DNA from 2 places in the Streptomyces sp. NBC_00316 genome. Region 1 is predicted to be linked to the other one. Evidence: predicted binding sites of a transcription regulator. Region 1 holds the regulator's gene; the other holds the start of a gene.
The links. Region 1 encodes HrcA, which represses chaperone genes, less so after heat shock. Its sites were predicted from a motif close to TTNGCACTCNGNNNNNCNGAGTGCNAA; they were not measured.

Region 1 (8,435 bases):
CGGGCGGGCAGCCCCTGCCGGACGGCGGCCAGCACCTGCGGGAAGGCGCCCAGCAGCTGACGGACGGCGGGCAGCCCCGGTTCCTCTCCCTGCTGTACGGGGAGATGGTGCCGCTCCCCGGCGGCGGCGTGCGCTGCACGCTGGCCAGCGCGGGCCACCCGCTGCCGCTGCTGCTGCACCCGGACGGCACCGTGCGCGCAGCCGCCGAGTCGCAGGTGCTGCTCGGGGTCGTCGAGGACGTCGCCTACGAGAGCCAGAGCTTCGACCTGGCGCCGGGCGACAGCCTGCTCTGCGTCACGGACGGGGTGACGGAACGGCGCTCCGGGCCGCTGATGTTCGACGACGGGGACGGTCTGGCCCGGGCGCTGGCCGGCTGCGCCGGGCTGACCGCGGAAGGGATCGCGGACCGGATCAAACGGGCCGTCCACGAGTTCGCGGAGCGGCCGCCGGACGACGATCTGGCGCTGGTCGTGCTGCAGGCCCAGTGAGTGTGGGCCGGGAACATCCGGCGGCGAGTGACAATGGACGGTATGCCTTCCGTACTGCCCGATGGTGAACCCGTGCCCGACGACGGGGCGCTGCCCCGCCATGCCCTGGAAGGCGCCGCCGACCGGCCGCTCGGCTTCTACCTGCATGTGCCGTACTGCGCGACCCGCTGCGGCTACTGCGACTTCAACACGTACACCGCGACCGAGCTCCGTGGCTCCGGCGGTGCGCTGGCCTCCCGGGACAACTACGCCGCCCACCTGATCGGCGAGGTCCGGCAGGCCCGCAAGGTGCTCGGCGACGACCCGCGGCCGGTCCGCACGGTGTTCGTCGGTGGCGGCACGCCCACGTTGCTGGCCGCGGGGGATCTCGTACGGATGCTGGCGGCGATCCGTGACGAGTTCGGTCTCGCCGACGACGCGGAGATCACGACCGAGGCCAATCCGGAGTCCGTCGGCCCGGCGTATCTGGCGGAACTGCGGGAAGGCGGCTTCAACCGCATCTCGTTCGGGATGCAGAGTGCGCGTCAGCACGTGCTGAAGATCCTCGACCGCACGCATACGCCGGGGCGGCCCGAGGCGTGTGTCGCGGAGGCGCGGGCGGCGGGCTTCGAGCACGTCAACCTCGACCTGATCTACGGCACCCCCGGGGAGTCCGACGACGACTGGCGGGCGTCGCTGGACGCGGCGATCGGGGCGGGCCCGGACCATGTGTCCGCGTACGCGCTGATCGTCGAGGAGGGGACGCAGCTGGCGCGGCGGATCCGGCGCGGCGAGGTTCCGATGACGGACGACGACGTCCACGCGGACCGCTATCTGATCGCCGACGAGGCGATGGCTGCGGCGGGCTTCTCCTGGTACGAGGTGTCGAACTGGGCCCGGACGCCGGAGGGCCGCTGCCTGCACAACGAGCTGTACTGGCGCGGCGCCGACTGGTGGGGCGCCGGGCCGGGAGCGCACAGCCATGTGGGCGGTGTGCGGTGGTGGAACGTGAAGCATCCCGGTGCCTATGCACAGGCGCTGGCGGAAGGACGGTCTCCGGGGGCGGGCCGGGAGATTCTGTCGGCGGAGGACCGGCGGGTCGAGCGGATTCTGCTGGAGCTGCGGCTGGTGGACGGGTGTCCGCTGTCGTTGCTCGCTCCTGCGGGGCTGGCGGCGGCGGGGCGCGCGGTGCAGGACGGGTTGCTGGAGGCGCTGCCCTATGCGAAGGGGCGGGCTGTGCTGACTCTGCGGGGGCGGCTGCTCGCGGATGCGGTGGTCAGGGACCTGGTGGACTGAGGGGGCGGGGCGCGGTTGCGCCGGCGGTGTGCCTGTTCCCCTGCCCGCCCCTTTCCCGGACCGGGGCCTCGCGACCCCGGTCCTCGAAACGCCGGACGGGCGGGCAGGTGCCCGGCGCCGGCGGGAAGGCCGGGCACCTCCGGCGAGTGCGGAGCGGCGTCCGGTGCGGCCCCGGACAGCCGCCGTACAGCCCCGCCTACCCCCTCGGTGCCGTGACGAAGTCGATCAGCTCCTCCACCCGGCCCAGCAGCGCCGGCTCCAGGTCCCGGTAGGAGCGGACCGTGGACAGGATGCGCTGCCACGCCGCCCCCGTGTTCTCCGGCCAGCCCAGTGACCGGCACACGCCCGTCTTCCAGTCCTGGCCGCGTGGCACCACCGGCCAGCCCGCGATGCCCACCGACGACGGCTTCACCGCCTCCCACACGTCGATGTACGGGTGGCCCACCACCAGCACGTTCGCGTCCGTGACCTCGCTCGCGATCCTCGACTCCTTGGAGCCGGGGACCAGGTGGTCGACCAGGACGCCCAGCCGCGCGTCCGGACCGGGGGAGAAGTCGCGGACGATGGCCGGGAGGTCGTCGATGCCCGCCAGGTACTCGACGACCACACCCTCGATGCGCAGGTCGTCGCCCCAGACCCGTTCGACCAGTTCCGCGTCGTGCCGGCCCTCCACATAGATGCGGCCCGCGCGTGCCACCCGTGCCCGCGCCCCGGGGACCGCCACCGAGCCGGAGGCCGTGCGGGTGGGGCGGACCGGGCCGGGCGCCGACGGGCGTACGAGGGTGACCACCCGGCCCTCCAGCAGGAAGCCGCGCGGCTCCATCGGGAACACGCGGTGCTTGCCGAAACGGTCCTCCAGGGTCACGGTCGGCCCCTGGGCCGTCTTCTCGCAGCGGATCACCGCACCGCAGAAGCCGGTGGAGACCTCCTCCACGACCAGATCGGGTTCGGCGGGGACCTCGGGGACGGGGGCGGACTTCTTCCACGGTGGGGTCAGGTCCGGGTGGTAGCTGCGCATCGCACGACGATAGGACGGGAACGCGTCACGACACGCCGAAGGCGCCGGACAGTTGATCGCGCTGCGCACGTACGAACGCGGCGTCCACGACCGCGCCGTGCCCCGGTACGTACGCCGCGGACTCACCGCCCAGTGCCAGCAGCCGGTCCAGCGCGGCCGGCCAGCGTGACGGGATCGCGTCCGGGCCCGCCTGGGGCTCGCCGGACTCCTCGACCAGGTCGCCGCAGAGCACGACGGCGGGGGAGCCGGGCACCAGGACCGCGAGATCGTGGCCGGTGTGACCGGGACCCACGTTCGCCAGCAGCACCTGGCGGCCACCACCCAGGTCGAGCGTCCACTCACCGCACACCTCGTGGTGCGGCGCCACCAGCACGTCTACGGCCTGCGCCGCGTCCTCCCTGCACATGCCATGGCGCACCGCGTCGGCGCGCAGCCCGTCCGCCCCGCGGGCGAGGAGATCCGCCATCCCGACCGCGCCGTACACCTCCGCCCCGGCGAAGGCCGCGGTGCCGAGCACATGGTCGAAGTGCGGGTGGCTGAGTGCGATATGCGTCACCCTGCGGCCGATCAAGGACTGCACCTGGGCCCTTGTCTCCGCGCCTTCGCGCAGCGTCGATCCGGTGTCGAAGAGCAGCGCCCCGTCCGCTCCGACCACCAGTGCGACCGTCGCGTCCCAGCGGGGAAGGCGCCGCCGGCCCACACCGTTGCCGAGTCGCTCCCAGCTGAACTCTTCCCAAGAGGCGTCCATACGGCGACGCTATCGGCAACGACCTGCGCAGTCTCGCGGTAGCGTGGCCGGTCGCCCTTGCTTGGGCCCCACCCGGCCGCCGTACACTTGCGGGGGATCGCTGGCACTCGTACGCATCGAGTGCCAGGGCCCTTCGAGGGACGACCGGAATCCGCCGAGGAACACAGCTGGAGGTGTGCGCCATGCTCAGCGAACGCAGACTCGAAGTGCTGCGCGCCATCGTCCAGGACTATGTCGGCACCGAGGAACCCGTCGGTTCCAAGGCGCTCACCGAGCGGCACAAGCTGGGGGTCTCCCCGGCCACCGTCCGCAACGACATGGCGGTGCTGGAGGACGAGGGCTTCATCGCCCAGCCCCACACCAGCGCCGGACGCATCCCGACGGACAAGGGCTACCGGCTCTTCGTCGACAAGCTGGCAGGGGTCAAGCCCCTGTCGTCGCCGGAGCGCAGGGCCATTCAGAACTTCCTCGACGGCGCGGTCGACCTCGACGACGTCGTGGGCCGCACCGTACGGCTGCTCGCGCAGCTGACCCGGCAGGTCGCCATCGTGCAGTACCCCTCGCTGACCCGGTCGACGGTGCGGCATGTGGAGCTGCTGTCGCTGGCGCCCGCCCGGCTGATGCTCGTGCTGATCACGGACACCGGCCGGGTCGAGCAGCGCATGATCGACTGTCCCGCGCCGTTCGGTGAGACCTCTCTCGCCGATCTGCGGGCCCGGCTCAACAGCCGGGTCGTCGGACGCCGTTTCTCGGACGTCCCGCAGCTGGTGCAGGACCTGCCGGATTCCTTCGAGAGCGAGGACCGGGGAACCGTGTCCACCGTGCTCTCCACCCTGCTCGAAACCCTCGTCGAGGAGACGGAGGAGCGGCTGATGATCGGCGGCACCTCCAACCTCACCCGCTTCGGGCACGACTTCCCTGTGATGATCCGGCCGGTGCTGGAGGCATTGGAGGAGCACGTCGTGCTGCTGAAGCTGCTCGGCGAGGCCAAGGACTCGGGCATGACCGTACGTATCGGGCACGAGAACGCCCACGAGGGGCTCAACTCCACGTCCGTCGTCGCGGTCGGCTACGGTTCGGGCGACGAGGCAGTCGCCAAACTCGGCGTGGTCGGACCGACCCGCATGGACTACCCCGGAACGATGGGAGCGGTACGCGCAGTGGCACGTTACGTCGGACAGATCCTGGCGGAGTCGTAAGTGGCCACGGACTACTACGCCGTACTCGGCGTGCGCCGCGACGCATCTCAGGACGAGATCAAGAAGGCCTTCCGGCGGCTCGCACGCGAGCTGCATCCGGATGTCAACCCGGATCCGAAGACCCAGGAGCGGTTCAAGGAGATCAACGCCGCCTACGAGGTGTTGTCGGACCCGCAGAAGAAGCAGGTCTACGACCTCGGCGGCGACCCGCTGTCCGCCTCCGGCGGCGGTGGCGCGGGCGGATTCGGACAGGGTGGCTTCGGCAACTTCTCCGACATCATGGACGCGTTCTTCGGTACGGCGTCGCAGCGCGGACCCCGTTCGCGCACCCGGCGCGGCCAGGACGCGATGATCCGGCTGGAGATCGATCTCGCCGAGGCGGCGTTCGGTACCACCAAGGACATCCAGGTCGACACGGCCGTCGTCTGTACGACCTGCAGTGGTGAGGGCGCCGCGCCCGGCACCTCCGCCCAGACCTGTGACATGTGCCGCGGCCGCGGTGAGGTCTCCCAGGTCACCCGGTCGTTCCTCGGCCAGGTCATGACGTCGCGGCCCTGCCCGCAGTGCCAGGGCTTCGGCACGGTCGTGCCGACCCCGTGCCCGGAGTGCGCCGGCGACGGCCGCATCCGCTCGCGGCGGACGCTGACCGTGAAGATCCCCGCCGGTGTCGACAACGGCACCCGCATCCAGCTCGCGGGCGAGGGCGAGGTCGGCCCCGGCGGCGGACCGGCCGGCGACCTGTACGTCGAGATCCATGAGCTGCAGCACGCGGTGTTCCAGCGCCGCGGTGACGATCTGCACTGCACGGTCACGATCCCCATGACGGCGGGTGCGCTCGGCACCAAGGTGCCGCTGGAGACGCTCGACGGCCTGGAGGAGGTCGACATCCGGCCGGGCACCCAGTCCGGCCAGTCGGTCCCGCTGCACGGCCGCGGCATCACCCACCTGCGCGGTGGCGGGCGCGGCGATCTGATCGTGCACGTCGAGGTGATGACCCCGTCGAAGCTGGACCCGGAGCAGGAGCGACTGCTGCGGGAGCTGGCGAAGCTGCGTGGCGAGGAGCGGCCCACCGGTCAGTTCCAGCCGGGGCAGCAGGGGCTGTTCTCCCGGCTGAAGGACGCGTTCAACGGCCGCTGAGGCCGACCCGTCCTGTCAGCGCCCTCTGCATGGCCCCCGCCCGCCGGTCCCGGACCGGCGGGCGGTCGGCTGGAGAGGTGCCTCCTCCGGTTCCCTCGGACGGCTTTCTGGCCACCCCTGGCTGATTCGGCGCGGTGCACCGGACGTGACACGATGCGCTCATGTCATCCGCGTTGACCGATCTCTGCCGGTATCCGATTGTGCAGGCCCCGATGGCGGGCGGTGTGTCCTGTCCGCAGCTCGTCGCGGCCGTCGCCGAAGCGGGCGGGCTCGGCTTCCTGGCGGCCGGGTACAAGACGGCGGACGGCATGTACAACGAGATCAAACAGCTGCGCCGGCTGACTGGTCAGCCGTTCGGCGTCAACCTCTTCATGCCGCAGCCCGACCTTGCCGACCCGAGCGCCGTCGAGGTGTACCGGCACCAGCTCGCCGGTGAGGCCGCCTGGTACGAAACCCCGCTCGGCGACCCGGACCCCCACGGAGACGACGGCTACGAAGCCAAGCTCGCCATCCTTCTGGAGGACCCGGTTCCGGTGGTCTCCTTCACGTTCGGCTGCCCCACCCGGGACACCCTCGACGCGCTCGCCGGCGTCGGTACGTACACCGTCGTCACGGTCACCACGCCCGAGGAGGCGCAGGCTGCGCAGTGGGCGGGCACCGACGCGGTCTGTGTCCAGGGCATCGAGGCGGGCGGCCACCAGTCCGCCTTCCGCGACGACCCGCAGACCGACGGCAGCGGCACGGGTCTGCTCGCCCTGGTGGCGCAGGTCCGCGAGACCGTCCAGGTGCCGGTCATCGCGGCGGGCGGGATCATGCGCGGCTCCCAGATCGGGGCGGTGCTCGCGGCGGGCGCGGAGGCGGCGCAGCTCGGCACGGCGTTCCTGATCTGCCCCGAGTCCGGCGCCCATCTGCTGCACAAACAGGCGCTGACGAACCCCTTGTTCGCGCGGACGGCACTGACCCGGGCGTTCTCCGGGCGTCCGGCGCGCGGCCTCGTCAACCGCTTTGTGCGCGAGCACGGCCCGTACGCCCCCGCCGCCTACCCGCAGGTGCACCATGTCACCAGCGGGCTGCGCAAGGCCGCCGCCAAGGCCGGTGACGCCCAGGGCATGGCCCTGTGGGCGGGCCAGGGCCACCGGATGGCCCGCGAGCTGCCGGCCGGCCGGCTGACCGTGCTGCTCGCCGAAGAGCTGGATGCCGCGCGCGCGGCCGTGAGCACAAGGAGCAAGCAGTGACCGCACCGGTCTTCGTCGTCGAACAGGTCCCCAGCGGGCCCGGGTTCGTTCTGGAAGGGCCCGAGGGGCGGCACGCCGTATCGGTGAAGCGGCTGCACGCCGGTGAGGGGGTCGTCCTGACGGACGGGCACGGCCGCTGGGCGGAAGGCGTCGTGCAGACCACCGAGGGCAAGGACCGGCTCGTCCTGACGGGCCTCGGCACGGTCCACGAGGAACCGCGGCCCGCGCCCCGGATCACCGTGGTCCAGGCGCTTCCCAAGGGCGACCGGGGCGAGGTGGCCGTCGAGACGCTGACGGAGACCGGCGTCGACGCGATCGTGCCGTGGCAGGCCTCGCGCTGCATCACCCAGTGGAAGGGCGACCGCGGTCTCAAGTCCCTGGCGAAATGGCGGAACACGGCCCGCGAGGCCGGCAAGCAGTCGCGCCGGGTGCTGTTCCCGGAAGTCACGGACGCCATGACGACCAAACAGGTTGCCGCTCTTCTGGCCACAGCGGACTTCGCGGCCGTCCTGCACGAGGAACGGGAGTACGACAGCGAGCCGCTGGCCACCGTCGGACTCCCCGCCGTGGGCGAGATCATGCTGGTCGTGGGCCCCGAAGGCGGCGTCTCGCCGGACGAGTTGGCTGCCTTCGCGGACGCGGGCGCCCGGACCTGCCGGCTCGGCCGGAGCGTCCTGCGCACCTCCACGGCGGGCACCGCGGCAACGGCGCTGCTGCTGGGACGCACCGGCCGCTGGGCGTGACCACCGCATACCGCATGCCGGGTGTGGCCGTAGGCGGTCTACCGCACCGCGGGGGTGTGGTGGGACGCTGTCACGTATGGGGACATTGAGGGCATCAAGTCCAGGGGGTCACGGCCGGACCCGTCGTATTCCGGCCGTACTCTGCCTCGTCGGTGCGGCGGTCGCGGGCGCAGTCGCCTGTGAGCCGGTATACGGGATGAACTCCGCGTCCGTCGCTCTGACCACCGATCAGACCGGCACCCGGGCGCTGGAGCGCGCAGGTGTCGACGTGCAGTGGCTCAACTGCGCGGCCGATGTCGAGGGTGGCGCCACGAGGCCGTATCCGGCCTCGCCCGCGCCCTCCGCGTCCGTGCGGCAGGTGGCACGGGTCGACTGCCGTGGCCGGACCGCGGGCGGCAAGGAGATCACGCTCACCGGCAAGGTCACGAAGGAGGTCAACGGGCAGTGTGTCCGGGGAGACCTGACCGGGAAGGCCGGCGACAAGGTCGTCCTGCGGGCCGATGTGCTCGGCGACTGCGACGCCGCCCCCACGGCCGTTGGCGTGACACCGCCGACGGACGTGGGCAACGGCGGCGGTGGCGGTGTCCGGCCG
Region 2 (8,435 bases), 2.2 Mb from region 1:
GGTTCCTGGAGATCCACCCGAAGCACTGGACCGTCACCGCCGAGGTCCGCGAGATCGCCGAGGCCTGACCCGGGCGCCCGCCCTCGACCCCGGCCCGGCCGCGCTTGCTCCGCCTCTGATCGGCTGCTCTGATGGGTGGCCGTGACGGAAGCAAGCGCGACCGCGGCGGTCGAGGCCGTGTTCAGGATCGAGTCCGCGCGGATCATCGCCGGTGTCGCCCGCATCGTGCGGGACGTGGGCATCGCCGAGGAGCTCGCGCAGGACGCTCTGGTCGCCGCGCTGGAACAGTGGCCGGAGTCGGGCGTCCCGCAGCGGCCGGGCGCCTGGCTCACGGCCACCGCCAAGCACCGTGCGATCGACCTGGTCCGCCGCAAGGAGACGTACGCCCGCAAGCTGGCCGAGGTCGGACGGACCCTGGAGGACGTTCAGCCGCCCGGGCCGGAGGACATCGCCGGCGCCGACGACATCGACGACGACCTGCTGCGGCTGATCTTCACGGCCTGCCACCCCGTGCTGTCGACCGAGGCCCGGATCGCGCTCACCCTGCGGCTGCTCGGCGGCCTCACCACCGACGAGATCGCCCGGGCGTTCCTGGCGTCCGAGTCCACCGTCGCCCAGCGCATCGTCCGTGCGAAACGGACCCTGGGCCGGGCCGGCGTCCCCTTCGAAGTGCCGTACGGCGCCGAGCGCGCGGCCCGGCTCGGCTCCGTGCTCGACGTCATCTACCTGATCTTCAACGAGGGTTACGCGACCACAGCGGGCGACGACTGGCTGCGCCCCGGACTCTGCGAGGACGCGCTGCGGCTGGCCCGGGTGCTGGCCGGACTGATGCCGCAGGAACCCGAAGTGCACGGCCTGGCCGCCCTGTTGGAGCTCCAGGCCTCCCGCACCGCGGCCAGGACGGGCCCGGGCGGGGAGCCCGTGCTGCTGGCCGACCAGAACCGGTCCCGCTGGGACCGGCTGCTGATCCGGCGCGGGTACGCGGCCCTGGAGCGGGCGAACGCGGTGGGCGACGTCCCCGGCCCGTACGCCCTGCAGGCGGCCATCGCCGCGTGCCACGCGCACGCGGTGACGTACGAGGAGACGGACTGGGAGGTCATCGCCACGCTCTACGGGCTGCTCGCCAAGGCGGCCCCGTCGCCGGTGGTGGAGCTGAACCGTGCGGTCGCGGTCTCCATGGCCGAGGGGCCGGAGGCGGGGCTCGCGCTGGTCGACGCCCTGGCCGGGGACCCGGCGCTGGCGGCGTACCACCTGCTGCCGAGCGTGCGCGGCGACCTGCTGGCGCGGCTGGGGCGGGCGGACGAGGCGCGGGAGGAGTTCGTCCGGGCGGCGGGACTGACCCGTAACGCACGCGAACGGGCCCTGCTGCTGGCGCGGGCGGGGGAGGGCGGCGAGGGCGGCCCGGCGGAGAAGAGCGGCGCGCCGCGATGAGTTCCGGGCGGCGGTCCGGTCTACCTTGCACAGCCGACCCCCACGCGTACGCGTCGCCGAGGAGCAGAACATGCAGAAGATCAAGACCTTCCTGTGGTTCGACAACCAGGCCGAGGAGGCCGCGAACCACTACGTATCCGTCTTCGGAGGGGACTCGAAGGTGCTGGGCGTCTCGCACTACACCGAGGCGTCACCGGGCGAGCCGGGCACGGTCATGACCGTCGAATTCCGGCTGGCCGGCCAGGAGTACGTCGCCCTCAACGGCGGCCCGCAGTTCCCCTTCACCGAGGCGATCTCGCTCTCCGTCGACTGCGAGTCGCAGGCGGAGGTCGACGAGCTGTGGGCCAAGCTCACCGACGGCGGCGAGGAGGGCCAGTGCGGCTGGCTCAAGGACCGGTACGGGCTGTCCTGGCAGATCGTCCCGCGCGGGCTGTCCGAGGCCCTCTCCGACCCGGACCCGGCCAAGGCGGACCGGGCCATGAAGGCCATGCTCGGCATGAAGAAGCTGGACATCGAAGCGCTGCGGAGCGCCTGACGGCAGGTCCGTCCCACCCGGCCGGTCGCCCTTAAGCCACTGGGGTGGCCCCGGTCATCCGCATGGAGGCGGTCCGGCCGCGCGAGCGCATCGGCCGGTCCGGGCGGTTCGTTGACCGTGTGAGCGGGCGCACCCGGCGCCCGTCGACGAGAGGAGCCACGATGTCCGAGCCGTACGACTACAGCATCGAGGCGGAGGAGATGGCCGAGAGCCCCTATGCCGACGACGACGAGGGAACCGAGTCCGACGGGTACGACGAGTACCTGAACAGCCCGGACCGCTGAACCGGACCGGGACGGGCGGGGCTCCCCGTCGGCGACGGCCCCGTCCGTTCCGCGGCCGGCAGGGCAGGGCCCACGTCCCGCGCAGTTCTCCGCCGGAGGCGGCGCGCAGCGCCGGACCCGCCCCTATCCTGGCCGCGTAGCAGGAACCGCACAGGGGGAGGGTCCGATGGAGTGGTACTGGTGGTTGCTCATCATCTTCTGGACGGGCGGCTTCGGTTGGGCGGTCGACAACGTCCGTACGGCGCTGCGCAACCGCCACACACGCAAGCTGGAACTGCTGGAGGCGAGCAAGCAGGAGCGGCTGGCCGTCGAGGCGGCGCACCGGCCGCCGGAGCCGGTCTGCGGCTGCACGCACCACCTCGCCAAGCATGACAAGCAGGGCAAGTGCCATGAGCGGGTCGAGGTGCCGACGGCCTGGGACGAGGGCAAGAAGCCGGTCCGCTTCGAAGCCGGACAGTGCAACTGCCAGCAGTACGTGGGTCCGCAGCCGCTCTCCCAGGTGTACGCCGAGGACCTGACCGACCTCGCGTAGGACCTCGGGCCTCAGGGCCTTCGGATGTCCGGCCGTACGGGGTGGCCGATCAGCATGGTCGGCGCCCCTGCGACCCGGGTCAGGAACACGGTGGCCGCGTTCGGGCCCTGCAGCTTCATCTTGCGGCGCACCTCCTCCGGTTCGACGGCCGAGCCCCGCTTCTTGACGGTCAGCACACCGACTTCCCGCTCCCGCAGCAGTGCCTTGAGCCGCTTCATGTGGAACGGCATCCGGTCGGTGATCTCGTACGCGGAGGTGTACGGGGAGTCGTACGGCTCGTCACTCGTGACGTACGCAATCGTCTCGTCGATCAGCCGGCCGCCCGACCGCGCCACGATGTCCGCGACCAGATGCGCACGGATGACGGCGCCGTCCGGCTCGTGGAGATAGCGGCCGACCGGGCCGACGGGCGGGGCGGGCAGGGGGCCCAGGGCCGAGAGGGTCGCGCCGGCCGGGAGCAGCGTGGCGCGGTACGAGCCCGCCGCGAACCCCTCGCCGAACCAGAGCACCGCCTCCTTCACATCGCCGCCGTCCGAGATCCACTCCGCCTCCGCCTGCGCCGGGATCGCCTCGTGCGGGACGCCGGGGGCGATCTTCAGTGCGGCGCGGGGGGCCTGCAGTGCGGCGCCGGTCGCCCAGGAGAGCGGCGGGGAGTACGCCTCCGGATCGAAGATCCTGCCGCGTCCGCCGCGCCGGGCCGGGTCGACGAACACGGCGTCGTACGGCGACGTGTCGATCTCGGTGACATCGGCGCACCGCACCTCGATCAGGGCGTCGAGCCCGAGCGCGGCGGCGTTGGCGCGGGTCACCTCGGCGGTCAGCGGGTCGCGGTCCACGGCGAGGACGGAGATGCCCGCGCGGGCGAGTGCGAGGGCGTCACCGCCGATCCCGCAGCAGAGATCGGCGACGCTGCGGACACCGTTCGCGGCGAATCGGCCGGCACGGTACGTGGCGACCGTCGTACGGGTCGCCTGCTCGACACCGTTCGGCGTGAAGAACATCCGGTACGCGTCGTCGGCACCGAACTTCGCCACCGCCCGCTGCCGCAGCCGTGCCTGTCCCAGCGCCGCCGACACCAGTGCGGCCGGGTGGCTGCGGCGCAGCCGGGTTGCGGTGGCGAGCTCCTGGGCGGGGTCGTACGTCCGCAGCTCGGCCAGGAGCGCCGCACCTTCGGGAGTGCGCAGGGCCATGAAGGAGGCGAGCGGGTCTGTGGGGGTGGAGGCGTTCACCGGCCCATTGTCGGCCAGCCGGGGGACCGCGCGGGTCCGGCGGCGCTGTCGGGCCGGGTGAGCGGTCGGCTACTGGCAGTATGCGACGCCAGGCATCTTGTACCACAAAAGGGAGAATCCTCATGAAGAGGGGCGGGCCGGTCCCGGTGCGGCGCCGCGTGGGCAGCGCGCGCCGGGGCACGGTCCGCTCGGCCCTGGCCGCGCTCCTCGTCACCGCCGTCGCCGCCGGCTGCTCCCCGGGATCCGGCGGCCGCGCCGAGCACCGGGCCGCCGGCCCCGCAGTCGGCCTTCCGGGCGCTCCCGCCGGGGCCGCCGGCCCGGCCCGCGACCCGTCCGGGTACGCCGCGAAGCTGCAGCGGGCGCAGGCCGCCCGCGCCGCGGCCGCCAGGAGATGGGGGCTGGACCAGACCCCGTTGGCCCCTCCCGCCCCGCCCGCCGTGAAACCGCACCTCACCACCCGTAAGGGGTTCGAGGTCAAGGGCGGCGACGACTCGCTGCCTGCGGTCTTCACCACCGTCCCGACCGAGGAGCGGATCGTCTTCCTGACGATCGACGACGGCGACTACAAGGACCCCGAGCTGCTGCGGATGATGTCGGAGCTGCAGATCCCCTACAGCGCCTTCCTCAGCGACTACCTGGTGCGCAACGACTACGGGTACTTCAAGGAAGCGCAGGATCGGGGGGTCACACTCAACAACCACACGGTCGACCACTCCTATCTGCCCGGCCTCTCGCACAGCGACCAGAAGCGCCAGATCTGCGGCCAGCAGGACATCCTCGAGAAGGAGTACGGCCAGCGGCCCACCCTCTTCCGTCCGCCGTACGGCAACTACAACGGCGACACGCTGCGCATCGCACGGTCCTGCGGCATCACGGCCGTACCGCTGTGGGCCGAAGAGGCGTTTCCCGACCGCATGGAGTGGCGGGAGCCGGACCACGATCTGCACCCCGGCGACATCATCCTCACGCACTTCCACGGTGCCAAGGACTGGGGCGGCACCATGGCCGACATGATCCGCGCGGTCATGAAGACCATCACGGACAAGGGGTACGCCGTGGCCCGGCTGGAGGACTACGTATGAGCAGGGTCCGCCGGCCGCTGGCCGGAGTGCTGGCGGCCGTCGCGCTCCTGACCGCCGCCACGGGGTGCGCGCAGTCGGTCGACCCGATCGAACGGCTGGGCCGGAAGGCCGCGCAGAAGGTGAACCACCCGCACCCGGCCCCGTCGCCCACGGCGGGTGCGCAAGGTGATCACGGGGAGCTGGGGCCGATGGTCGTCGTCGCCTGCGACCGGTGGGGCGGGCCGCAGGATTCGGGGCACTTGCGGCCGTCGCCGCCGCTGAGGAAGCGGCACTGGTGGCGGGCCGGGCCGGGCCCGCACGACGCGGTGGACGCGGCGGCCGGATGCGACCGGCGCTAGGGCCTCTCGTTCGGATCATGCCGGGCTCGCGCCCGTCGCCCCGTCCGTGGCCGTTGCGCCACGCGCGGGGTCAATTGGCACTCCGCTTGACCGAGTGCTAATCGCGGTCATAGTCTCAGGTCTGGCACTCCCCACTGGAGAGTGCCAGCAGTACTGCGCGACTGGCAGGTCCGGCACCCGCGACGACGGATCCACCTGGTCGCCACCCCAAGACAGTTAACCCCGCAGTTAACCCCGAGATCTCCGAAGGGGGAGGCCGGATCGTGACGACCACCAGCTCCAAGGTTGCCATCAAGCCGCTTGAGGACCGCATTGTGGTCCAGCCGCTCGACGCCGAGCAGACCACGGCCTCTGGCCTGGTCATCCCGGACACCGCCAAGGAGAAGCCCCAGGAGGGCGTCGTCCTGGCCGTGGGCCCGGGTCGCTTCGAGAACGGCGAGCGTCTGCCGCTCGACGTCAACACCGGTGACATCGTGCTCTACAGCAAGTACGGCGGCACCGAGGTGAAGTACAACGGCGAGGAGTACCTCGTCCTCTCGGCTCGCGACGTGCTCGCGATCATCGAGAAGTAATTCACCCACGTTTGCTTCTGATCTGCGCCCCTGGCCCCCTGCGAATAACCAGCCGGGCGGTCAGGGGCGCATTTCATTCGAGAGGACAGCTCAGCTCCCATGGCGAAGATTCTGAAGTTCGACGAGGACGCCCGTCGCGCCCTTGAGCGCGGCGTCAACAAGCTTGCCGACACGGTCAAGGTGACGATCGGCCCCAAGGGCCGCAACGTCGTCATCGACAAGAAGTTCGGCGCTCCCACCATCACCAACGACGGTGTCACCATCGCGCGCGAGGTCGAGCTCGACGACCCGTACGAGAACCTCGGTGCCCAGCTCGTGAAGGAGGTGGCGACCAAGACCAACGACGTTGCGGGTGACGGCACCACCACCGCCACCGTGCTCGCCCAGGCGCTCGTCCGCGAGGGTCTGCGCAACGTTGCCGCGGGTGCTTCCCCGGCCGCCCTGAAGAAGGGCATCGACGCCGCGGTCAAGGCCGTGTCCGAGGAGCTCCTCGCGACCGCCCGGCCGATCGACGACAAGTCCGACATCGCCGCCGTGGCCGCGCTCTCCGCGCAGGACTCGCAGGTCGGCGAGCTCATCGCGGACGCGATGGACAAGGTCGGCAAGGACGGTGTCATCACCGTCGAGGAGTCCAACACCTTCGGTCTGGACCTCGAGTTCACCGAGGGCATGGCCTTCGACAAGGGCTACCTGTCCCCGTACATGGTGACCGACCAGGAGCGTATGGAGGCCGTCCTCGACGACCCGTACATCCTGATCCACCAGGGCAAGATCGGCTCGATCCAGGAGCTGCTCCCGCTGCTGGAGAAGGTCATCCAGGCCGGTGGCTCCAAGCCGCTGCTGATCATCGCCGAGGACGTCGAGGGCGAGGCCCTGTCGACCCTCGTCGTCAACAAGATCCGTGGCACCTTCAACGCCGTCGCCGTCAAGGCCCCGGGCTTCGGTGACCGCCGCAAGGCCATGCTCGGCGACATCGCCACCCTCACCGGTGCGACCGTCATCGCCGAGGAGGTCGGCCTCAAGCTCGACCAGGCCGGTCTGGACGTGCTGGGTACCGCGCGCCGCGTGACCGTCTCCAAGGACGACACGACCATCGTGGACGGCGGCGGCGAGCCCGGCGACGTCAAGGGCCGGGTCAACCAGATCAAGGCCGAGATCGACGCCACGGACTCCGACTGGGACCGCGAGAAGCTCCAGGAGCGCCTTGCGAAGCTGGCCGGCGGCGTGTGCGTGATCCGCGTCGGTGCTGCCACCGAGGTGGAGCTCAAGGAGAAGAAGCACCGTCTGGAGGACGCCATCTCCGCGACCCGCGCCGCGGTCGAGGAGGGCATCGTCTCCGGTGGTGGCTCCGCTCTGGTCCACGCCGTCAAGGTTCTCGAGGGCAACCTCGACAAGACCGGCGACGAGGCCACCGGCGTCGCGGTCGTGCGTCGCGCCGCGGTCGAGCCGCTGCGCTGGATCGCCGAGAACGCGGGCCTCGAGGGCTACGTCATCACCTCGAAGGTCGCCGAGCTCGACAAGGGCCAGGGCTTCAACGCCGCGACCGGCGAGTACGGCGACCTGGTGAAGGCCGGCGTCATCGACCCGGTCAAGGTCACCCGCTCCGCGCTGGAGAACGCCGCGTCCATCGCGTCGCTGCTGCTCACGACCGAGACCCTGGTCGTCGAGAAGCCGGCCGAGGAAGAGGCCGAGGCCGGTCACGGCGGCCACGGCCACTCGCACTGACGCGTAGCCGTACCGGCTCACAGCCGGTGGTGGAAGGCCCCCTGTTCCCGCTGCTCAGCGGCGGGTGCGGGGGGCCTTCGGCGTCCCCGGCGACGCGCGGTGCCCGCCGGTGCTCTGCGGTCAGTCGAGCGCGTCGAGCCGGCGCATGAGGCCCATGAGGTCCTCGTGCCACCAGCCCTCCTTGATCCTGCCGTCCTTGAACCGGAAGATCGTGGTGCCGGTCATCGTGCACTGTCTGCCCGTGGGCGCGATGCCCATGAAGTCGCCCTTGTGGGTGCCGGTCCAGGTCCACAGCGTCACGACGTCGTCGCCCTCGCAGATCTGCCGGTCCAGGTCGAAGGTGAAGTCGAAGGCCGCCCGCCAGCGGGCGACATCGTCCCGGAGGCTGTCGGACCCGATCACGGTGTCCTCCTCCTTGGCGACGTCGTGGTCGATGTAGTCGGCGGCGAACACCTCGTCGATGGCGTCCAGATTGCCTCCGACGGCGATCTCGTGGAAGAACCGACGGGACAGTGTCTGGTTCAACTGTTCCTCGCGGACCACGTCGAGGCCGGTGAAGGTGGGCATCCCGTCGCAGAGCGCCACCATTTCGTGGAAGATCCGGTCGGTCTCCGGCAGCGTGGAGTTCGCCATCGCGTCCTCGTACGACGGGAATTCGACGATCTCCACGTAGTGGGACCCGTCGGAGCGGTCCTTGCCGGTCAGGC

Region 2: a site for HrcA is predicted at 5,506-5,532, ahead of groES (co-chaperone GroES). Genes of this name have one in related genera too.

The regions. Positions count from the first base shown of each region.
Region 1 is NZ_CP108023.1:5,979,113-5,987,547, forward strand. Features, by position in the region: gene OG878_RS26510 (ATP-binding SpoIIE family protein phosphatase) at 1-488, shown strand, start outside; gene hemW (radical SAM family heme chaperone HemW) at 531-1,763, shown strand; gene OG878_RS26520 (DUF3097 domain-containing protein) at 1,960-2,781, opposite strand; gene OG878_RS26525 (MBL fold metallo-hydrolase) at 2,807-3,529, opposite strand; gene hrcA (heat-inducible transcriptional repressor HrcA) at 3,712-4,728, shown strand; gene dnaJ (molecular chaperone DnaJ) at 4,729-5,865, shown strand; gene OG878_RS26540 (nitronate monooxygenase) at 6,027-7,100, shown strand; gene OG878_RS26545 (16S rRNA (uracil(1498)-N(3))-methyltransferase) at 7,097-7,843, shown strand; gene OG878_RS26550 (hypothetical protein) at 8,040-8,435, shown strand, end outside.
Region 2 is NZ_CP108023.1:3,767,349-3,775,783, reverse strand. Features, by position in the region: gene OG878_RS16650 (YciI family protein) at 1-68, shown strand, start outside; gene OG878_RS16645 (RNA polymerase sigma factor) at 136-1,431, shown strand; gene OG878_RS16640 (VOC family protein) at 1,502-1,966, shown strand; gene OG878_RS16635 (hypothetical protein) at 2,128-2,250, shown strand; gene OG878_RS16630 (hypothetical protein) at 2,417-2,782, shown strand; gene OG878_RS16625 (THUMP-like domain-containing protein) at 2,794-3,972, opposite strand; gene OG878_RS16620 (polysaccharide deacetylase family protein) at 4,134-5,093, shown strand; gene OG878_RS42285 (hypothetical protein) at 5,090-5,431, shown strand; gene groES (co-chaperone GroES) at 5,695-6,003, shown strand; gene groL (chaperonin GroEL) at 6,103-7,728, shown strand; gene OG878_RS16600 (ester cyclase) at 7,849-8,435, opposite strand, start outside.